One region of the Glaciimonas sp. GNP009 genome, then DNA from elsewhere that is predicted to be linked to it. Evidence: predicted binding sites of a transcription regulator. Region 1 holds the regulator's gene; the other holds the start of a gene.
The links. The regulator sigma-54, encoded in region 1, starts transcription at its own class of promoters, with help from an activator protein. The targets are predictions, from matches to a motif close to TGGCANGNAANCTGCTTT.
Positions count from the first base shown of each region.

Region 1 (12,141 bases):
TCAAGCTATGTCCCGCCAATGAATGCGTGGCGTCAAATTGCCGCAAAAAACTGGCTTAAACGTAACTGAAGCCGTTTTAAGCCAGCCAAAAACTCCCGCCGACTTTGTTACTAAAGCCGTTTAAACGTACGCCAATGCGACGCACGGGTTCGCTTGCGACCTATTAAAGAAAATTGTTACCATCATGCAAAATACGTTCACGAAACTATTTCTATGCGCCACGATTGGCGCGCTATTCTCAGGACCGCTACACGCGAAAGAGGTTGAGCCGACCAGCATTACCGTGCTCTTACGCGCCACCATTACTTCACTAGAGTCGCAACAGCAATTACCTAAAAGAACCTCCGCTGCACTACACCAATTAGAACAAATTGCACCGCGTCTCAATGCAATATTTCCTGTGCCGATGACGTTTTCAGCCGATGAGATAGCCGCAATGGAGCGGCACAATCTGACGCGCTATTACGCAATCGATACCAGCGGTAAGTCAAACGATGCCGTAAATGAAATGTTGGCGGATTTAAGAAATAACCCGCTAGTCGAGTCGGCCCAAGTTGCACCGGAATTAGCACGTCAAGACGAGAATTTTGTCGTTGCTGGGGTGCCGAAAACAGATGCAAAACAAAGTACCGCAGGATCCAACGCCACTCCCGATTACACTTCGCGCCAGCTTTATATGCAAGACGCAACGTCTAAAGGCGGATTTAAACTGGGCGGCTTGAATGCGATTGCGGCGCGCGCTTATCCTGGCGGTGACGGGGAATACGTACGCATTATCTCAACTGAATGGAACCATTGGTCTTATGATCACGCTGATTTGCCTCGTCCCTTTCTGCAACACGGGGAAGTGGCGGAGCGCGCCCCGAACTCCCATGCCACGATGAGTGCGGGAATTATGTTTTCGAAAGACAATGGTTTTGGTACCACAGGATTTGTGCCAAAAGCGCAAGCAGGCTATAGCAAATTTTCTCAGCCAGGAGGAGGAAGCTTGTTTAATCTGGGCCAACATTTACAACCAGGAGATGTAGTCCAGGTTGGCATCCACTTTGGGCCGCCGTTGCCCATTCCAATTGAAGTCTGCGATAAAGAAAATCGTTACGCTTGTTTCTTACCCATTGAATCGGTTCAATCTGTGGCCGATGAAATTAGCTACCTAACGCAAGAAAAGGGGGTGCATGTCATTATTGCTGCCGGCAACGGCAATATCAACCTCGATCACCCTTATTTTAAGGGTCGATATGATCGCAATCTGAATGACACTGGGGCTATTTACGCCGGTGCGGCAAATCCGGGAAGTGGACAACGCGCCAGTTTCTCAGAGTATGGAAGCCGGGTTGATCTCTTCACTTGGGGCGGAGACGTTACAACCACGTCATGCAGCGGTAAAGACTGCTCCAACGACATTTACAGCCATACTTTCTCCGGCACGTCTTCCAGCAATCCGATCATCGCAGGTGCTGTCGCACAAGTTCAAAGTATTGCATTTGCCCACGGACTCGGGGCTATTTCACCTAAAAAAATGCGCCAGGTATTGGTAGATACGGGACATCCGCTGCCGTCTCCTGATGCGCAGCGCCCGATTGGCATGCAACCGGACGTGCAAGCTGCGGTTGAGTTGTTGTTAAATAAAGGCGAGCCGCCGGTAGATATTGATGTACCGGAAGCGGTTGTCAAAGCAGATATACATGCTGTTTCAACCACCAGCACCTCCTTTGCCTATCAACTGGACGGTAGTAAAAGCCAAAACGCGACGACGTATCAATGGAAAATGTTGAGCGGTCCTTTTTCGCTACGCCATGCAAATAAAGCCATTGCCGAAGCGGTCGTGAACACACACCAGACTGGCGAAAGCATCTATCAACTCACCATTACCAACAAAAAGGGTGTGCAAAGCAGTTCCACCATGAAAGTAAGTGTAGTAGCCACGAACGTAGAAATTGTCGGTCCGACGTCAATCGTACAGGGGCAAGCAGCGAATTTGAAGGCCGCACCAAACTTTAAAGGCGAAGCTGGTACACCCCCGGTGTATAACTGGAAAATTCAGGATGCAACTGGTGCGGGAGTGTTGCAAGGCGCGCAGCAGGAATTGACGCTTTCAACATTAGCCGCCGGCAGTTATCAGGTAACAATTGATGTCTCCAGCAGCCATGGCGGACGTAAAGCGCACGCTGAGCAAAAAATTACTGTGAAAAAGTCGGAAGAAAGTCGACCACCGGTCGTCGTCGTTAGCGGTCCCACGCAAGCAACAAGCGGCACTTCGGTGAAGTTAGACGCTGCGGGCTCAAGCGCTGCCGATGGCGGCAAGCTAGCTTATAGCTGGAAAGTATCGCCTCCACTGGCATTCATAGCGGATGGCGCGCAACTCACTTTCACTGCTCCTACACTGGCACAGGAGACACAGTATCACTTCACCGTCACCGCAAATGACGGAAAGTTGAGCGCGCAGAAGAACCACACCGTAATAGTGAAAGCAGATGACGTCGCACCAATACCAGTGGAAGAATGCAAACCATTGTGGAAGCAAAGTCAGAGCTATCAAGGGGGAGATATGGTCCAGCATAACGGTCGCATCTATCTTGCAATGTGGCATTCGCAACGGGAACCGGGCGATCCGGCTTATACCGATACCATCAATCAAGGTTGGGGCTTTGAGTGGGCTGATCGTGGGGCATGCAACCATTAATGGTTTGATTGCGCTGTCGTGCTGGCTACGCAATCTCGCTCATCAAGTATTCACCCGGCATCCGCTAGGCGAGCCTGCGATGGGCAGGATAAGCATCTAATACTGTGTAACAGCGCATAGAAATGCGTCAATCCTGATGTGGAAAACATGTTTGCTTAGTTATTGCTCAACAATTGCATGATTGATAATTAATTTAATAATTAATTTAATAATTAAAATGATTATCCGACGCTGTACGCAACACCACCGTGCAATATGTCGATATTAATTGCACCATAATGACACTGGCAAGTTTTTTGCTTTAGGAATTCGTTTATACTTTCGAGATGAGTGTAATCCATGCCAAAATCTTGCCAAAATCTTTTAACGCCAAACGAGCGCTTGAGCTCGCGTGTCAAACGCTACAAATCGAAGCGGATGCAATAATTGCGCTAAAAAACCGCATTTCTGACAGCGCCGGGATGTCTGCCGACAGTGCAATGGGGGCCATTGAAGCTCCCTTTGCGCAAGCGGTCGCACTATTGTTGAGCTGTACCGGTCGTGTCGTTGTTTCTGGTATCGGCAAGTCCGGTCATATAGCCCGAAAAATTGCCTCAACGCTGGCATCGACCGGCACACCGGCCTTATTCATTCATCCCGCCGAAGCCGCCCATGGCGATCTTGGGATGGTGACAGAAAATGACGCTTTTATCGCTATTTCCAACTCCGGCGAAACCGCCGAGTTAATGGCGATCGTGCCGATCGTTAAACGCATGGGCGCGACGCTAATTGCGATGACCGGCAATGACCACTCTTCCCTTGCACAGTTAGCAACAGTTCATCTCAACGTCAAAGTAGACCAAGAGGCGTGCACCCTTAATCTTGCGCCAACTGCAAGTACTACCGCGACCTTGGCGCTAGGTGACGCGCTGGCGGTAGCATTGCTGGATGCGCGTGGCTTTCGTGAAGAAGATTTTGCTCGCTCCCATCCTGGCGGCGCGCTCGGCAGACGCTTACTGACCCACGTGCGTGACGTTATGCGCAGCGGTGCCGATATTCCTGCGGTCACCGCAGAAGTATCGTTATCGGCAGCATTGCTCGAAATCACACACAAAGGTATTGCCATGACGGCAATCGTGGACGATAAATTTCACCCTGTCGGCGTATTCACCGACGGCGATCTGCGACGCCTAATTGAACACGTACAGGACTTTTCCAAGCTGACAATTGCCGACGTGATGCATGCTAATCCGCGTACTGTTGGCCCTGACCAATTGGCAGTTGATGCTGTACAAATCATGGAAGAGTTCCGAATTAACCAGTTGCTGGTGGCAGATGCCGATGGCAAACTGGTCGGTGCGCTACATATTCATGATTTGACCCGTGCCAAGGTGATTTGATGGTAGCCGCCCCCAATACTATTAACATACCCGCAGAAGTCATGGCGCGCGCCGCCCAAATCAAGATGATGATTTTTGACGTCGATGGCGTGTTGACCGATGGTGGCATATTGTTTGGTCCCGACGGAGAGGCAATAAAACGTTTCAATGTACTCGACGGACTCGGCATCAAATTACTCCAACAAGCAGGGATTATCACCGCCATTATCAGTGCGCGCAGCTCAGCCATCGTCAGCCGTCGGGTGAGCGATCTCGGCATTACGCACGTCTATCAAGGCGCGCATAACAAAAATACCGCATTTGCCGCGTTATTGGCCGATACCAACCTTACCCCAGATGTTTGCGGTTTTATTGGCGACGACATCATTGACCTGCCTATTTTGACGCGTACCGGTTTTGCTGTCAGTGTCCCCAATGGTCATCAGGAGGTCAAATCGCGCGTTCACTATGTTACGCAGGCAAACGGCGGGCAAGGCGCTGCGCGTGAAGTCTGTGATTTAATTCTGCGTGCGCAAGGCAAGTACGCCGCCGCTTTGGCACAGTATTTGACCGGCGTCATAGAGGCGGCATGAAAAACCTGCGGTCAACTTTTCGCCTACGCTTCATGCTGCTGCTGACGGTGTGTGTGGCACTCACTCTCGGTAGTTTCTGGATCATGGAAGTGATGCGTAAAAATACAGAGCAATTATTGCCGGGTGCGCCGCGTGTTGCGCCTGATTATTACGTCGAAAATTTTAATTATGTGCAACTCGCACTTAATGGTCAGCCACGCTACAACATCTCAGGTCAACGCCTGACGCACAATCCCGCCGACGATTCATTTGACGTGATTCTTCCCGTCATTCGTAGCCTTGATAAACAACAACCGCCGATGACCTTGCGCTCCAATACTGCCAAAATCGAAGACAACAACAGTAAAGTGAATATGTACGGCAATGTGAACGCAGACCGCTCAGCGACGCCAAAGTCGTCAAAGCTTCATTTGCAGTCCGAGTACCTTCAGCTATTGCCAGATGATGACATTATGACAAGTAACAAGGCGGTCGAAATCACGATCGATCAGTCGAAAATGACCGGTGTTGGTATGTATGCCAATAATGCGACTATGCAATTACGCCTATTAAACAATGTCCGTGGCACCTATCGCGCAACACCGCGGCAGACTAAATAACTCACATGATTACCGGATAATCCTATTGAAGCCATTGTTGCTTTTAGTGCCAGTATCCCCTTTCAGGATTTTTATGAAACGTATTCTATTTTTAACCCTACTCGCGCTGCAACTGACTTGTATTTCAGGTGCCCATGCTGAAAAAGCTGACGCAGATAAACCATCCAACGTAGACGCAGACCAGTTCACGCTGGACGACGTAAAACAAGTAAAGATATTCACCGGCAAGGTGATACTGACCCGCGGCACGCTGATCATGAAAGCCAACAAAGTCGTCGTCACGACGGACCCATCAGGCTATCAATTTGCCACCTTATACGCACCTCCCGGTGGCTTAGCCACGTTTCGCCAAAAGCGCGACGGCGGTCCTGACTTATGGATCGAAGGTGAAGCTGAGCGAATTGAGTACGACGATAAAACTGAAATCGTTAAATTATTTTCGAAAGCGCAAATGCGACGTCTGCAAGGGACCAAAGTCACCGATGTTGTAAACGGCGAATTCATCTCTTACGATAGTCGCGTGGAGTTCTACTCGGTCAGTAACAATGTTTCCGGCAATAGTCAACCTGGCGCGGGCCGCATCAAAGCAGTCATCCAGCCGAAGAGTAAATAAGATGACCTCTACAAATTTAAGCACCTTGATCGTTAAAGGGCTGCAAAAAAGTTATGGCGCGCGCCAAGTAGTCCGCGATGTCTCTTTGAAAGTAAATAACGGCGAGGTCGTCGGCTTGCTTGGTCCTAACGGCGCTGGAAAAACGACTTCTTTCTATATGATCGTCGGTCTGGTGCCATCGGATGGTGGAACAATTGATTTAGATGGCGTTGACATCTCGCGTTTACCGATTCATCAACGCGCGGTGCTTGGCCTGTCTTATCTGCCGCAAGAGGCCTCTGTTTTTCGCAAGCTAACGGTCGAAGACAATATTCGTGCGGTACTTGAATTACAGCGGCCAAACGGCAAAGCACTGACCAAAGATGAAATCTCGGACAAACTCGATTCACTGCTACAAGAATTGCAAATTGAGAAATTGCGGGAAAATCAGGCATTATCTTTGTCCGGTGGAGAGCGACGACGAGTTGAAATCGCCCGTGCTTTAGCCACCAATCCGCGCTTCGTGCTTCTTGATGAGCCGTTCGCCGGTATTGATCCTATCGCCGTTATCGAAATTCAACGTATCGTCAGGTTCCTTAAAGAGCGCGGCATCGGTGTCTTGATCACCGACCATAATGTGCGCGAAACGCTCGGCATTTGTGACCGGGCATACATCATCAACCAAGGTAGCGTGCTAGCCAGCGGCAGTCCAGACGACATCATCGCCAACGAATCAGTGCGACGAGTTTATCTGGGTGAACATTTCCGCATGTAACGGATTCAACGGATTCCCTAGCGCCCATGAAACAATCTCTCCAACTCCGTACCTCGCAGCATCTGGCGCTAACCCCGCAATTGCAGCAATCGATTCGATTGTTGCAATTGTCTACGTTGGAGTTACATCAGGAACTTGAACATATCCTTTCGGATAACCCGTTACTGGAACGCCTCGACGATCCCCTGGACAATTCAGTGCGATTACTCGCCGACGGGGCGATCAGTACCAGTGCCTCAACAATGGATGCGCCACCAGGTGACAGTGAAGTAAGCAGCTCGCCAACTGAGCCTGAGGGCGGTGGTGAAGCGCCCGAGTCTGGCGAAAACAATCAAGAGAACGGCAATACTGACAGCGAATGGAGCTTTGACGACGTTTCCCGAACCTCCAAAGCCCCAGATGATGAGGATTCACGACCACAATTAGAAGCCTGCGAATCGACGTTGCGCGAACATTTGCTCAAACAAATGCGTGAAGCTGTTGATCAGCAACGCGACCGTGCATTGATCGAGTTGATCATTGATGCGCTTGATGAAAACGGCTACCTGGAGGAATCACTAGACGATATTTTTGCACGTCTTCCAGAGCAACTTGATATCGAGATAGAAGAATTGTCGATGGCCTTGAAGATGGTCCAAAGCTTCGACCCAACTGGTGTCGGAGCACGCAACGCGTCAGAATGCCTCGCATTGCAAATCAAAGCATTTCCCAAAGTAGCGTTCGTCACACGCCGACTGGCACTAACAATCGTTGAAGGTTATCTGACCTTATTTGCCCAGCGCGATTTTAATAAAATCAAAAAAGCGCTGGAGTGTGATGATGAAGATTTGCGCGAGGCACAAATTATTATCAAAAAATGTAATCCTCATCCCGGCGCGACCTTTGCTGGCGGTGCGTCAGATTATGTCGTACCAGATGTAATTGTCAGAAAAACAAAAAATGGTTGGCAGGTAATGCTCAACAATGACGTTATGCCAAGGCTTCGAGTTAATGCTCTTTATGCCAACATTCTCAAGCAGGGCAAGAGCGAGGGATCACTTAACTCGCAGCTACAGGAGGCAAAGTGGCTGATCAAAAATATGCGTCAGCGCTTCGATACCATACTGCGTGTAGCGCAGGCAATTGTTGAGCGTCAACGGAATTTTTTCTCACATGGGGCGGTTGCTATGCGACCTCTTGTGTTGCGCGAAATAGCTGATACACTAGGATTACACGAGAGTACTATCTCACGTGTAACTACTCAGAAATACATGCTCACCCCACACGGGATGTTCGAATTAAAGTATTTCTTTGGCAGCCATGTTGCTACAGAGGCAGGTGGAGAGGCTTCCTCAACGGCGATACGGGCGTTAATCAAACAACTGATAGGAGCGGAAGATTCTAAAAGTCCTTTCTCTGACAGCAAGATTGCCGACATGCTCGCGGAACAAGGTATGGTAGTGGCCCGTCGCACCGTCGCAAAATATCGCGAAGCTTTACGAATTCCGCCGGTCAATTTGCGTAAATCTTTATAGCTGTTTGCTTGTTTGCACAAACGTCGCTGTGTTCTGACTGATTGATTTATGGTTGATGAATAAATTGGTGATTCAACACTGAATTAATCGTCCCGGTCCGAACCGCCAACGACACACTTGATAGGAGCGCTGTATGAATTTCACAATTAGTGGGCATCACCTCGACGTAACTCCCGCCATTCGCGAACACGTGCTAAGCAAATTGGAGCGTATCAAGCGCCACTTCGATCAGGTCATAGATATTAGTGTGATCCTGACGGTAGACAAAATCACAGAGAAAGAAAAGCGTCAAAAAGCCGAAATTAATCTGCGCGTTAAAGGCAAAGACCTGCATGCCGAGAGCATTGCGCATGACCTTTACGCCGCCATCGATTTGTTAATCGACAAACTCGATCGACAAGTGATTAAATATAAGGACAAATTGCAGAATCATCAACATTCGGCAATCAAGCATCTACCTGAGGATTTGCCCATCGCAGCAACGTGATGGACGGGGTTCTCTAATGCGGTCAACGTAAGTATTGCTCAATAAATAAATTGAAAAATACTATACTGACAAATGAGCAAGGGCGCAGTTAATGCGCCCTTTGTCATTTTAAAATTATATTACTTACACACGCCCTGCCCGAATATGTTCGTAACACTTTGCATCGTTTAGCAGTGTTCGGAGGCATCGCCGAATGTCTCGAACGCAACCGGGTACACCTCAAACAGCGGCCAAAACAAATAACTAAGCAAGAAGCTTTATAACGTCACTCTCAAAAGAGTTTTCATAAAGTCGCCAGACCCGTAACTTTCCCAATTCGGTCCACATCAAAAATACCATGACGATGGTATGCCGCAGCCTATTGCTTTAATGCGCCAAAAACTTTTCCGATAATTGCACTGCCAGCACCGATCGGATCACGTCGAATCGCTTTTTCCTCTTCCCCTATCATGTAAAACAAGCCATCCAAGGTGCGCTGCGTGACATAGCCTTCAACAGTCGCCGCCTGACCTGGCACAAGACCCGTTTTACTGACCAATCCCATCGTCGAATTGTATTGTGTGGATACACCGTTACGGTCGGTGATTTTCTTTACTATCGGGAGAAATTTTTCTCCTAACGGGGTGGCAGTTTTCTCTCTGAAAAAATCGGTTACCGATGTGTCGCCGCCACTCAGAATATTCTTCGCATCCGTGACCGACATGGATTTCACCGCATTCAGGAGCAACGGCTTCGCCAATGGCACGGCAGACTCTGCGGCATGATTCATCGACACGACCAGATCATCCAGTTGTTGGCCCTTCCCTGTCATTTTAAGCAGCGGTCGTGCTTTCTCTAGCATCCCTGGCAATCCGATTTTTACTTTATCGTTATTTAAAAATCCGTTTTCGACGCCCAGCTTGGCAACTGCAACGTCCGCGCCTTTATTGAGCGCCGCCTTCAGTCCTGAGTTGGCATCCTGATTGCTCAAATCCGCCAAAGAAAATGCCATCGCGGCGGTAGAGACTAAAGAGATCACCAGACCTAAACGTAATGCCGGTTGAAAGATAAATTTCATGTAAAGTCCCTTTTATAAAGACGAAAAAGCAAACAAAAACACGCGCAAAAATATATAAGAAACATCAGCTGATCACTTCGCCGATCATCCTGTCAATGCAGCCATTGATCCAACTCAATAAAAACAGCGGTGCATTTTTATGTTCGTATGAGAATAACGCGACGACATGTATTGACAGAAAGTACGATAAGACGTTCAGATATAAAAACGTATATTGCTATGTATCATCGCATTGATATCTGCTGCGCCATCACGCAATGACGTAACGCGATTCAACAAAGGAGATTATAAATGTCCATCATCGACCAGAAACAACCGGCGATGTTCACGTATTGCATAACGATCGGTCATCCCCGCGATGTAATCGGCGACTTGACGCGCTTGCAATTGGACACTATCAACCTGTGGATCAGGGAGCCCTGGCTGCGTAACAGCTTGTATTAACTGATAATCCGGCGGCAGCAAAGCCGGTTCATTAACAAAGCAGTCAAATAACTCCACCACAATCCGCCTGGCCTTGCTGGTCATCCGATTGACTAGATAATGGCGATAAAGATTTTCACGCAAGAACTGTTTCAGTGCAATGGCCTCACGCGCCATTGGGTCCGAGAAAGCAATCAGTGGCGCCGCATCCCGCACGTCATCGACCGTCTGCGGTGCAGCAGCTTTAATGCGTTCACGCGATGTATTGATTAAATCGTTGATCAAGGCATTAATCATGCGGCGCACAGTTTCGTTGATCGCACGGCGTCCACGTAGTCCGGGAAAAGTCGTTTCGACCTCGCGATTATGACGTGCAAAAAAATCAATTTGCATCATCTGGTCAAGTGTCAGCAGTCCCGACCTTAAGCCGTCGTCAATATCGTGATTGTTATAGGCAATTTCATCCGCAAGATTGGCAACCTGCGCTTCCAGGCTGGGCTGTTTGCGCTGGAGGAAGCGATGACCAATATCGCCCAATCTTTTGGCGTTAGCCACTGAACAGTGCTTCAAAATACCTTCGCGCGTTTCAAACATCAAATTCAAACCGTCGAATGCGCCGTATCGTTGCTCCAGTTTGTCGACCAGTCGCAGACTTTGCAGGTTGTGCTCGAAGCCACCGAAGTTATTCATACAGGCGTTTAGGGCATCTTGTCCAGCATGCCCAAAAGGCGTGTGACCAAGATCGTGCGCTAACGAAATCGCCTCCACCAGATCTTCGTTCAGTTGCAGATTTCTGGCGATAGAGCGGGCGATTTGAGCAACCTCAATACTATGCGTCAGCCGGGTACGAAATAGATCACCTTCGTGATTAACGAATACCTGCGTTTTATATTCTAGCCGACGAAAGGCTGTGCAATGGACAATGCGGTCACGATCACGTTGAAACTCAGTGCGGGTGTTGGGCGCAATTTCGTCAAACAAGCGTCCCCGTGATGTCGCTGAATGTGCAGCATACGGTGCAAGAGACGCTTCTTGATTTGTCATGGGACGGCGCTAAGCGGGTTATTAAGCGATGGATTTAGGGGGATTAACGGACGGATTAATTGATGGGTTAACGGGCACAGTCGATAATTGTTGTATCGTCGCCAATAGTGGTTCCTGTGGCACCGTGCTAACCAATGATCCACCCAGTTGATTCATTAAAATGAATTTGATTTGACCATCTTCGTTTTTCTTATCGACCTGCATCAACTCAAGCCAGCGCCCTGCACCAAGATTCGGCGCGGCAGTTGGTAAGCCCGCCGCCCGCACTAACGCGCTCACGCGATCACGTGCAACGGCATCGATATAACCCAGACGGTGTGATAATTCAGCCGCCATGATCATGCCACAGCCGACCGCTTCGCCATGCAACCATACGCCATAACCCAGACCGGATTCGATAGCGTGACCAAAAGTATGTCCAAAATTCAAAATCGCTCGCAAACCACCTTCGCGCTCATCCTGTCGTACCACATCAGCTTTGATTTCGCATGAGCGCTGGATAGCGTAAGCCAGCGCTGCGCTATCGCGCGCCATCAATTTGCCAATATTCGCCTCGAGCCAATCGAAAAATGCGGCGTCAATTACCGCGCCGTATTTAATAACTTCCGCCAAACCGGCAGATAATTCGCGCTTCGGCAATGTTTGCAGTGTTGTGATATCCGCAAGTACTGCCTGAGGTTGGTAAAAAGCACCGATCATATTCTTGCCAAGCGGATGATTTATGCCGGTTTTGCCACCAACGGATGAATCAACCTGCGCCAGCAAAGTAGTAGGAATTTGCACAAACGGCACGCCACGCATATAAGCTGACGCCGCATAGCCAGTCAGATCCCCAATAACGCCACCGCCCAGTGCAACCAATGTTGTCTTACGATCACACTTTTCACTCAATAAGCGATCGAAAATCACCATCAGATTGGTCCAGTTTTTCTCTTCTTCACCATCTGGCAGAATGATTTCAACAACCGACTTGCCTGCCGAAAGGAGCGATGAACGCAACACATCCAGATACAGCG
Region 1 is NZ_JBTGUV010000004.1:1,845,783-1,857,923, forward strand. Features, by position in the region: gene ACXX82_RS09035 (S8 family peptidase) at 185-2,683, shown strand; gene ACXX82_RS09040 (KpsF/GutQ family sugar-phosphate isomerase) at 3,010-4,062, shown strand; gene ACXX82_RS09045 (KdsC family phosphatase) at 4,062-4,634, shown strand; gene lptC (LPS export ABC transporter periplasmic protein LptC) at 4,631-5,233, shown strand; gene lptA (lipopolysaccharide transport periplasmic protein LptA) at 5,307-5,846, shown strand; gene lptB (LPS export ABC transporter ATP-binding protein) at 5,848-6,600, shown strand; gene ACXX82_RS09065 (RNA polymerase factor sigma-54) at 6,627-8,114, shown strand; gene hpf (ribosome hibernation-promoting factor, HPF/YfiA family) at 8,248-8,601, shown strand; gene ACXX82_RS09075 (DUF4197 domain-containing protein) at 8,960-9,658, opposite strand; gene ACXX82_RS09080 (deoxyguanosinetriphosphate triphosphohydrolase) at 9,944-11,125, opposite strand; gene aroKB (bifunctional shikimate kinase/3-dehydroquinate synthase AroKB) at 11,147-12,141, opposite strand, start outside.

Region 2 (12,141 bases), 1.5 Mb from region 1:
TAACCAGCTTGCTAGAAATGCAGAAACCATACTGGCTACCAGGCGCGCCTTGACCGATACTCTTTTTGTCAGATCTTCCAACGTACCAACCAGAAAAATAGGGCAACTGGCAAGCAGGAGTGAAAACACGTCTTGTATGTTGATTGGCTTAACAAGAGACGGACTAATGATTGCAAAAAAAATGGCTGAAAAAATGAGGCCAGTCATCACAGCGATCCCGCCAATGCGCGGGACTGCTATTGTATGGACTTTTTGTATCGCAGAAAGATCGTGATCTAAAGAATGCTTACCGTGCCAATTTTGTGAAAGTACAATCAACAAACTGGTCGCAAAGCTGAGAATCGCAGCAGCAACACCGAAAGAAGCCATATTCAATATGTTCATTGCGCCAGCCATTTTGGAGTTAACTTAATTGATCTCAGGTTTAATCTTAAAAAAGACCGGTTCGGGGTAACTAATATCAGCGCTTCAGTTCCGATTTTTAGCGCCGCATTCATCTCACCACTGCACTTTTTACTTACTTCTCCGAACTAGCCAGCGTCAGCAATCTCATCAACCTTACTAACGCGAGCCGTGATTAAAAGTCGGGGCCAAATATGCGTATCACACCCATCTCATCGCTTTATGGGTTTGAGTGAATTGTGCCATTTTCGGTAACGAGAACAATTGAGGTATTTTTTGTGCAACCGATTGTTCGCTCGATAGCCAGCGGACCAAGTCATCCCCAGACATTGGTTTTGCGAAGTGATAACCCTGCCCTACATCAAAGCCAAGTTCTTGAAAAAAAGTCGCGTCACTCTCAGATTCGATGCCTTCTGCAACTGTTCGAAGATCAAGATTTTTCGCCATATTAACGATTGAATTGAGGATTAGAATCGAGCGCTTATTTTTTCGCGCAGACGCGATAAACGATTGATCGATTTTAATTTCGTTAAACGGCATCTGGCTTAATTGCTGCAATGAGGAGTAACCTGTCCCGAAATCATCGAGCGACAATCCGAAACCGTGCATTTGCAATCTGGTAACGCTTTCCAGCAATCCTTTGTAGTCCTTGGGAAGCGCTGTCTCGGTGACCTCGATAGTAATACGCTCAGGATTTATCTGATGTTCCTTCACAATGGCCAACCATCTGTTCGGTATCGCAGTATTTTCCAAGGTTAACGGTGATGCATTGATAGAAATACTGATTTCCGGCCTAATCGAATACCACTTTTTAGTGGACTCAAGCACGTTGCACAGCAGATCTTCAGTCAATTGGTCAATCAGACCCGCAGATTCCATCAAAGGAATAAATTGCGACGGAGGAATCACACCTTGATCTGGATGCATCCATCGAGCAAGAACCTCAACACCGACCGGCGTGCGCGTAGCAAAGTCTAATTTTGGTTGAAAATAGGGCACGAATTGCCCTCGTTTTAAAGCGGTACTCAGATCTTCTTTAGACCAGCACTGAAACGGCACTCTCTTGCGGAAAACATATTCAGCTTTTTGTGGATGCAAGGTCGGCGATATGAGATTTTTGAAATTTGAGAATTTAACTGGCTTAATGATCCGACCAGAAAGTCGTATGCCGTAACTTAATATTATTTCTTCTGCAGAACACAGTAGATCATCTTCCAACGCTGATGAAAGAATGACTCGACCTATTTTTGCACGGGGCGCTTCACGGAGAAATTCTATTCCATCCATGCCGCCCATCCGTAAATCGCAGATCGTGAAATCAAACTCCTCGGCATAACCATCAAGCAGCGCTAATGCCTGTTGCGCATCAGCTGCTTCGGCCACAAAACCGACTCCTAGAACTTTCAAATACATCACTAGAGTGGCACGCTGACTTTGATCTTTTTCAAGAACCAGTATCTTTTGGTTAGAAAAAATAGAATAGGGAATTTTCATAAGACCAATCTAGGTTAGCCGTTCAGATCAACACTGGGCTGATATCGGAAGTCAACTCAATATCAGGTTCCAACCAGCATTGCAGAACCTCTTTGAGAGAGGCCGTAGAAGCAGGTTTCGCAATATAACAATCCATTCCAGCCCTAAGACAACGCTCCCTGCCTCCCTCCGTACTATTTGCAGTAACCGCAATAATAGTCAAATGCGCTCCGGTAATTTTCTCGTGCTGCCTGATTTTTTCAGTCATTTCGTATCCATCCATGACCGGCATCTGGCAATCTGTAAAGATAATCTTGCAGCTATTACTAGATAGCCAAGATATTGCTTCCGCACCGTTCGATAGAACTTTTACGGCGTCGAAACCAATCCTCTTTAACTGATGAACAATCAGTTTTTGAAGGATTTTGTTATCTTCGACAACGAGAATTCCAGGCTGTATTTTCATCATTTTTAGCGATAGGTATTTTTGTCGTTTAGGGCGAGCCCTTAGCAACGCGCTATAGTTCCGGAGACTTTTTTGTATAATTTATTGACGTTCCGTTTGACTCTTAGTCGCAAAAAAACCTCGTGATAAGCCAAGGCTTTTTTGCGATGACCACATTGTTTATTTTGCAGGCAGGCCAGCTAGCAATCCGGTCAGTAGACCTGACACAGGTGTCAACGCGCCCGCGCCAGAAGTACCAGTCACACCACTCAATGTGCTAGTCAAACCGCTGACTAGTCCAGTAACCGGCGCCAGCGAACCGGCACCAGGAGTAGCGACGCCACTCAACACACTGGTCAGACTACTCACCACTGTTGTCACAGGAGACAACGAACCAGCTCCTGCTGAGCCAGTGACGCTAGTCAATGTGCTAGTCAACGTGCCAACTAACCCAGTGACTGGTGCCAGAGAACCAGCACCCGGAGTAGCAACGCCGCTTAACGTACCAGTCAAGCCACTGATCAGACCGGTGACTGGTGCCAGAGAACCGGCACCCGGAGTAGCAACGCCGCTTAACGTACCAGTCAAGCCACTGATCAGACCGGTGACTGGTGCCAGAGAACCGGCACCCGGAGTAGCAACGCCGCTTAACGTACCAGTCAAGCCACTGATCAGTCCGGTAACTGGTGCCAGAGAACCAGCGCCAGGAGTAGCAACGCCGCTTAACGTACCAGTCAAGCCACTGATCAGTCCGGTGACTGGTGCCAGAGAACCGGCGCCAGGACTAGCAACGCCGCTTAACGTACCAGTCAAGCTCCCTACCAACACTGTTAGCGACGACAGCGATCCCGCGCCAGGAGCCCCTGGCAAGCCGCCTACAGTGCCAGTTACACCTGTAATCAAACTAGTCAACGACCCTAAAGGATTGGTCCCTGTAGCGCCGCCTAAGCCGCCTGTCAGAGAGCTAAGAAGAATTGTCGCTGGCGACAATGGATTGGTACCACCGCCCGCTAAGCCGCCAAGACCGGCGAACAAACCATTGACCTGGTTACCCAATAACGGTTGCAAGCTATTGGTCAAACTGTTGTTAGCGAGAGCAATCACAGTGCTACCCACAGTCGTCACGACACCGCCCAAACCTGCGGATAGTGGCGTATTAATGCCGCTCAGTTGCGTGCCACCAGCAACGACGGCGCTGCCAACCGCGATGAGCAAGCCGTTAACCGGCTGGTTAAGACCAGTAGTATTGCCAACTGCTTGCGTTACTGTATTAACCGTGCTGGTAAGAGGCACAATCGCTGTGCTTAATGCCAGCGTAACCTGCTGGACCGGGCCTGTCGTCAATGTAGTCGTTAATGGCACAGCGATTTGTTTTACAACACCACCAACAGCGACCACCAGTCCACCAACCGGTGTGGTGACCGGGGCCAGAACTGAAAGCTGATCGCTACCTAATCCAATCACCAGTTGTCCGGCGCTTTGGACTGTGTCGCCAACCTTACCGACCACACCACCAACACTACCGACGGTGATACCCACTGGATCTGTTGCAGTACCGATCTGACCAAGGCCGTTTGTCACGCCAGCACCTAGCGTTGTCAGGACGCCGCTACCATTGCTGACAACACCATTCAAGCCACTACTTATGCCAGAAGTTAATGGCAACTGACTAGTCAACGTCGTACCTAGGCTACCTACTGCAGTGCCGATACTTGATACGACTGAGCCTGTATTAGAAAGAAGATTCGACTTAACTAAATTGTTAGTTCCACCACCAGTGCCACCAGTGCCACCAGTGCCACCAGTGCCACCAGTTGCGCCTGTGCCGCCAGTTGCGCCTGTACCACCAGTTGCGCCTGTGCCGCCAGTTGCGCCTGTGCCGCCAGTTGCGCCTGTACCACCAGTTGCGCCTGTGCCGCCAGTTGCGCCTGTGCCGCCGGTTGCACCATCCGTGCCATTGCTACCATTTGTACCAGCTGCACCTGTACCCCCCCCAGCTCCCGTGCCGCCAGTTGAAGCATCGCCAGTACCACCTGCCGTGCCACCCGCTGTGCCACCACTACTCGCTCCACCGATTTTGCCTATCGTACCGTTGCCAGCACATCCCGATAACAAACCAGCAAACAATAGTGATACTGCGATTAGGCTTCTTTTCTGTGATGTTTTCATGATATTTCCCCGGGTTGGTAATGCAGAAACGCCTGCTTTGGGGTCCTTAATGCAAATAACATACCAGAGGAAAATATCAGAAAATTTAGCTTGTTTTAATAAGTAGAAATTTGTACAAATTTTAAATAAATGCTTTTAAAATCAATCACTAACGATTCTTTAGCAAATTTTTAAGGGCGCAATTTTAATCGGGAAAATATCTATTTTTGGACGTAACACGTTACGTTACATCAAGGAACATCAGTATTCCCTGGCGTGAAAATTCGTTGCCTTTTCAAATACAAAAAAGTGGATTTGTTCTACTTTATAAACCACGCTTTTCTAAAGGAATTACACTGAAAAATTAATGCCAGAGACCTTTATATGGTTAAAAGCGCACCCTATTTACCCACCCGGCTACGGCCAAAACTATCTGTCGGTAACGGCAAACGGCGCAATATATATACTGCTGGAATACAAAGCAGGATCGCTAGAGCGCTACTCACCACACTCCATCCAATACCATAGTTATAATTTTTCGGAATCAAATGCAAAGAAATCGCCATACCACGAATAAAACTAAAAAAAATGAAGTGCAATGGAAAAATCGTTAACGTATTTTCTGAAAGCCATTTACTGACTATCGACGACGGTAATAGCCTGGAAACAGAAAAGGTGGCGATAATCCCTAGCAATGCGATTGGAAAATAGAGTGAAGGCCACACACCAAAATGCATGTTAGCCAGGTCGACCGAGCCAGTTTTAGACACTACAAAAGCAAGTAATCCAAATGCGGCAATAAAAGTAAAAATAAAATACACTCGCTTAATATGAGTGAAATAATCCTTATCTCGGACGCATTGTCCGATGGCATAAAACGCAAGCCCTATCCACATGCTATCCAATCCCAAAGGAAATCTATAAGGTACAAACTTCCACAGCATTGAGATGGCAAACGCCAGAACCACAAACAGACAAGTGGAAGTCATCGTTGTCAATAATTTGCGCGAGGCGTGATAGGCGATGACCGTCAGCAAAAAGCACGGAAAAAACCAAAGCGGAGGATCGACGTAAAGATCAGACTCAAGTCCGCTAAAAAATCCTACCACCGGCCCGTACCAAGTATTCCCTGCATAAAGCAGTGCCTTGATGCCGACATTACGTGTCACCAGCCAGTAAATAAAAGCAACCAAAAAAAAGAGCACATAAGGTATCCCTATATTTTGTAAACTTTTTTTTGAATTACTGACAATAGTCGCCTCTAATTTAGTCGGCTTAATCAGAAATCCGGAAATAAAAAAGAATAACGGGACATGAAAACTAAAGATTAAATGCGACAAATAATCCGGAAGACCTCTACTATGTCCGAGAACAATAAGGGCAATACCAATAGCTTTAGCATTGTCGATAAAACCATAATGATTCTGTGCTGGCACATTACGTGTTGCGCTAGCAGTCACAATATTTCCCGCTAGATCACTCACGAAACCAGTCTCGTGTCGGAAAACTTATCTGGCGCCAATAGCCTTTCCACTACTGCAGACCAGCTTAAATGCTCTTTATGAGGGGGCAAACGTGGTGTACCCAGCGCGCTGCGTAGCGCGCGGAAAATAGAATCTGCATCGCCGGGCTGATATCCAAAGCGCGAGACGAAATCCCCTACGATGCCATCAGGGCACACGGCAGGTAGACCAAAAAAGTCATACTGCATCAGCTTCATTGAGGTATCGGAAAGATAGCGTGGAACGTTTTCTGATCGATAAGGTGCTATTCCTACGGTTGCATGTTTGATATATGGCAGCGTAAGGAGATGTGGCATCTCATCATGCACAACAACGTTTTTTCCAAAGTCAGGATGCGCCGCCATACCGCAACCAATAATATGAAAAGTCACTTCAGGAAAAAGTCTTGATGCCACTACAAAAAAATCTGGATCGAACAACATTGATCCCACCGATACCGCAGTCAGACCGGGTCCATAAGGAGATGGATCAGCATGTTCTTCGACCGAAAAATCAAAGCCGTGTGGTACTACATAACAATTATCCAGACTCGGCATCTCATCAGCCATGAATCGAGAAGTGAGGCAAATCGCGTCCATTTTTGGCGCGACTTCCGTAAAAATTTCCTTAACATACGATGCAACATTAATCGTAGCAAGGTCATCAGAAGCAAGATAAATGGTTTTTGCCTGCGGATTCAGGCGCTTTACAAGATCGAAAAAAATTGGAGCGATTCCACTTTCAAAGATTACAACATCCGCTTGCTCTATCCATTCGACCAAGACAGGATTGGGATTGTTGACGTATCGTTTAAATAAAAATTTTTCTATAGGAGAGAAAATATTTTTACGCGTATTGAATGGATGGATAAATGTCTTCCATAGAAAACAGTGGATGCCATCGCGCAAACCTACTTTATTTGCGAGACTATTTAGCGATTTTCTGGGGTCGGATTTTAACTGCGATAGTAGACTGTATTGGCAAGAAAAAAAACTGGTAGGACCATATTTTTTTAATTCAGCTGCAATAAAATGTACGTTCACCCTTCTTCGGGACCGATAGTCGTGGGCAGTAATCATTAGAGATCGCATTGTGTATCTTTCTAGAAGTAAATTCTTGCTTGGCGTTCTAATCTGACCGGGCATAGAAAAATACAATTTTTCGTCGTTGCTTGGTGGTGATACTTAAAGGCATTGCTCAACATCTTGGTGCCATGTTGATCTGCCATCTATTCACAGAAATACTTCATCAGTTAGGCGTCTGATTGCGGATTAAGTTCGGCATTAAACTTTGTAATAAGGGTATTATTTAAAAGTTCATAACAGCATCCGGTTTTTCCATCAGAATCACCCGCTTAAATTCTGCTTGTATGCGCGCTAGTGCATCTTCCGATTCGGCCTCAAAACGCATGACTGCCACCGGTGTGGTATTCGATGCCCGCACCAATCCAAAGCCATCCGGATATTCCACGCGTAAGCCATCAATCTTGATAATGTCATCCGCACCGGGAAACTCCGCTTGCTGCTGTAAAGCGGCAATCAGCGTAAAGTTCTCGCCCTCGGCCAAGGTCAATTGTAATTCCGGCGTGCTAGTCGATTGCGGTAGTGCGTTCAGCACCGCTGAAGGATCACTCTCCCGACTCAACAATTCCAGCAAGCGGACACCGGCATACAAGCCGTCGTCAAAACCATACCAACGGTCTTTGAAGAACACATGTCCACTCATCTCACCGCCCAACGGCGCACCGGTCTCGCGCATCTTCGCTTTCACCAGTGAATGGCCGGTTTTCCACATCAGCGGCTTGCCACCGTGCTGCGTAATCCATGGCGCCAGATGGCGCGTACATTTAACGTCGTACAAAATTTCCTGACCCGGATGACGGGTCAGCACATCAGCGGCAAACAGCATCAACTGCCGATCCGGATAAATGATCTGACCATCTTTGGTGACAACGCCCAGACGATCGCCATCGCCGTCGAACGCCAGGCCAATTTCTGCGTCAGAGGTTTGCAGCGCCCGAATGACATCCTGCAAATTCTCCGGATGCGCCGGATCGGGATGATGGTTCGGAAATGTTCCGTCCACCTCACAAAACAATTCTTGTACTTCGCAGCCGAGGGCGCGATACAGTTCACCAGCAAACGCACCCGCCACGCCATTGCCGCAATCGACAACGATCTTCATCGGCTTTGCCAACGTCACGTCGCTGAGGATGCGTTGCAGATAGGTGTCCTTGATATCGTGCGTGCTGTAATGCCCCACATTCTGCGTCTGCTCGACCGTGCGGCTAACCGCATCCGTCGCAATCGACTGATACAGTGCCTGAATGGTTTCGCCATAAATCGCCTCGCCCGCCAAAACCATTTTGAAGCCGTTGTAATCGGGAGGATTGTGGCTGCCAGTCACCATGACGCCGGATTGTGTGTCCAGCACATGGGTCGCAAAATACACCATGGGCGTGACGACGACACCGAGATCAATCACGTCGACGCCAACATCCTGTAACCCTGACGCCAGGGCCGCGGTCATTTCGGCGCCAGATAAACGGCCATCACGACCGATCACAACTGTCTTTTGCCCCTTAGCGATGGCCGCTAGGCCAAAAGCCTGACCGATATGACGCGCGATGCCAGCGTCAAGCGTTTTGCCAATAACACCGCGGATGTCGTAGGCTTTGAATATCGAATTTTGGAGTGGGAGCATAATTTTTTTAGTCAATTTAACTTAATTGGTTAGAGGCACATAAGCCCCAACGGAAGCGCATTAGAGACAACATCTCTTTGCCTTAACTACGTTTATATATATCCTCGAAACGAACAATATCGTCCTCTCCCAAGTAACCGCCTGACTGTATTTCGATCAAATGCAATGGCATTTTTCCTGGATTTTCTAACCTGTGCTTAACGCCTATCGGTATGTAAGTGGACTCATTTTCGGTGAGAAATTTTTCATCTTCTCCGCAGGTAATGCGTGCTGTACCACTCACCACCACCCAATGTTCGGCGCGATGATGATGCATTTGGAGCGACAATTTTCCTCCTGGATTAACGGTGATACGCTTAACCTGGAAGCGATCACCTATATCGATTCCCTCATAACTTCCCCAAGGTCGGAACACACTTGTATGATTCAAATGTTCGGTCCGTTGATTCTCCTTAAGATCATTGACGATTTTTTTGACATTTTGGACCTGATCTTTGTGCACTACCAACACCGCATCTTTGGTTTCTACGACGATCAAATCCTCGACCCCGACGACCGCCACAAAACGACTTTCCGCTCTGATCATGGAGTTTTTTACGCCATCGGTATAAACGTCGCCTCGCAGGACATTCCCATCTATATCAGCATCCAGTATTTCCCATAAAGCAGACCATGATCCAACGTCGTTCCAACCGATTTCGGATGGCACAACGACGGCATGCGTAGTGTGCTCCATGACGGCGTAATCAATCGACTCTGCTGGACAAACGGCAAAGGAGGTCTCATCCAAACGGCAAAAATCGAGATCACGATAAGCGCCGCTGAACGCCTTATCGCAACTTTCTGCTATAGCGGGACGGAAGGCGTGGAGCTCTTCAAGATAACGCGATGCCAAGAATAGAAACATGCCGCTATTCCAGCTATAAGCTTTATCCGCAACAAAAATTTCGGCCGTGGCACGGTCAGGCTTTTCCACAAATTTGTCGACTGTGTAACAACCATCCGTTCCTTCCAGAGCTTCACCGCGCCGGATATATCCATACCCCGTCTCGGGGCCGGATGGGACGATACCAAAAGTCGCAAGCGCGCCACTGCGCGCCGCTTGCGCCGCACGCTGCAACGCCACATGAAAAGCCTCGACATCAGCAATCACATGGTCTGCTGGCAGCACCAGCATCAGCGCTTCCGTATCTTCTTTCAATAAAAAATGTGCCGCTACGGCGACCGATGGCGCGGTATTTTTGCCTTCAGGTTCCAGCAAAATACCTAATGGCGCTACGCCAATGGCCCGCAATTGTTCAGCCACTAGAAAACGATGCTCATTACCGCAAGTAATTAACGGCGGCATCAACTCGGACCACTCCGACAACCGTAATAATGTCTCTTGCAACATCGAAAAATTCGAGCAGAGCGGCAGCAGTTGCTTTGGCAGCGCCTCACGCGAGAGCGGCCATAAGCGCGTTCCAGAACCTCCGGCAAGGATAACGGGATAAATTCTCATAGACCATCCTGCGTCATGGCAGCCGTGGTCCCTACTCTTGCTTTTGACCCAGAATCCAACTGATAGTCCGACTTGGAATCTAACTTAGAATCAATTTTAGATTCAGATTCAGCTGGAGATTCTGGCGGCTTATCGCGAGCATCACCCCATTCATGCTTGCCCGATTCCGGTAAATGAAGCATCTCACCAGCACGGTTCACGCTATATTCCTTGACCACAACCATTTCTTCCAGATAAGCGTCGGGCAGTATTCGCGTGTATTCAAACAACACACTACGCACCACTTCAGAGCCAGAACATACATGGCTGCCGTGTCCGATCCAGGTTGGTCCAATGATGGTGCAACCGGCCTCAATCAGACAACCGGCACCAATATAAACTGGCCCTTGAATGGTGGTACCGTTCCAATCTATGCTGGTATTAAGGCCGACCCATACCCCATCGGCGATTTGCGTCCCTGGCACTTCCAGCTGCGCTACTTCACCCAACAACACGCTTTGCAACACACTCCAGTAATCGGTCACAGTACCAATATCAATCCAATTGAAGTACCTTTGCTGCGCGTAAAATGGCAGGCCTTTTTCGGCCATCAGCGGGAACAGATCGGAGCCGATGTCGAACATTGTGCCAACAGGTATCAGATCAATGGCCTCCGGCTCAAAGATATAGATGCCGGTACTAGCGAAATTAGAGAGTGCGTCTGCCTCTTTCGGCTTCTCCTGAAATGATTTTATGCGTCCATCAAGATCCGTCACCACCACGCCATAGCTATCCACTTTATCCCAAGGCACCTCCTTGGTGACAACGCTTACCATTGCACCTTTTTTCTTATGCTCAAACAGTGCGGACGTCAGATCCAGATCAATTAACGCATCGCCGCAGATCACAATAGTCGTATCATCAAAAAAATTCGCAAACTCCTGAATTTTCTTGATACCCCCCGCTGAACCTAACGGTTCGGGAATGACCTCGCCACTATCATTGATATAGCCTTCAAACGAATAGCCAATCTGAACCCCGAATTGACTACCGTCCCCAAAATACTCTTCGATTTTGTGATGTAAATAGCTAACATTCACCATGATGTCACGCACGCCGTAACTAGCAAGATACTCGACCAGATAAGCCATTACGGGCTTGCCCAAAATCGGTATCATCGGTTTGGGAAGATCATAGGTCAGGGGACGAACGCGCGTGCCCTTGCCTGCCGCTAAAATCATTGCTTTCATGTTTCACCTCTTAAAATTTAATTTGGAATATCGTCAATATGATCAGGTTGCTATCTATCCCTCGCCCAGCAAATTCAGTACATTCCACTTCAGGCTTTCAGGTTTGTTGCATGGTTTGTATGTCTGTTGGAACTATCGCCCCGATGCTTGCGACACAAAAGCAGAAATCGCATGATGTCAATGGTGTAGCGGCGTAATAGTCGACGTGGTTCAAGACACAATCGATATAACCATTCGAGACGTGTGCGTTGGATCAAACTAGGCGCTCGCGCTTTATCCCCACTCCAAAAATCGAATAATGCACCAACGCCGATCACGACATTTGCATGCAATGTCTGGCGACTCAACAGTATCCATTCCTCCTGAATCGGATTGCCGAGAGCCACTAATACCACTTCTGCCTCAACCAAATTGATCGCCTTAATCAACGCGGCATGATCATGTTCAATCCCGGTATAACCGTCGCAAGTACCAACGACCGTTTGTCCAAGGTTCATGCGGACATGTTCCGCTGCTTTGGCGAGGACTTCAGGCTTTCCTCCCAACATGAACACCCGTAGCGGTCTTTTCGCGCAAGAAAAGAAATACGGTATGAAATCTGTACCGTTTAAATTTTCTTTGAATTTGTCACGACGAAATAGAAACGCAGCGATATCCATTCCAATACCATCATTAACAATCGCTACCGAATCGCTCTTCATCGTTCCCAAAAGATAGCGACATTGAACGATGAAATTG
Region 2 is NZ_JBTGUV010000004.1:365,650-377,790, forward strand. Features, by position in the region: gene ACXX82_RS02700 (MraY family glycosyltransferase) at 1-384, opposite strand, end outside; gene ACXX82_RS02705 (EAL domain-containing response regulator) at 604-1,896, opposite strand; gene ACXX82_RS02710 (response regulator) at 1,919-2,344, opposite strand; gene ACXX82_RS02715 (collagen-like triple helix repeat-containing protein) at 2,501-4,489, opposite strand; gene ACXX82_RS02720 (acyltransferase family protein) at 4,870-5,928, opposite strand; gene ACXX82_RS02725 (GumK N-terminal domain-containing glycosyltransferase) at 5,949-7,115, opposite strand; gene ACXX82_RS02730 (phosphomannomutase/phosphoglucomutase) at 7,279-8,673, opposite strand; gene ACXX82_RS02735 (mannose-1-phosphate guanylyltransferase/mannose-6-phosphate isomerase) at 8,756-10,174, opposite strand; gene ACXX82_RS02740 (nucleotidyltransferase family protein) at 10,171-11,403, opposite strand; gene ACXX82_RS02745 (WecB/TagA/CpsF family glycosyltransferase) at 11,493-12,141, opposite strand, start outside.
Region 2: a site for sigma-54 is predicted at 4,538-4,555, ahead of ACXX82_RS02715 (collagen-like triple helix repeat-containing protein). Genes of this name have one in related genera too.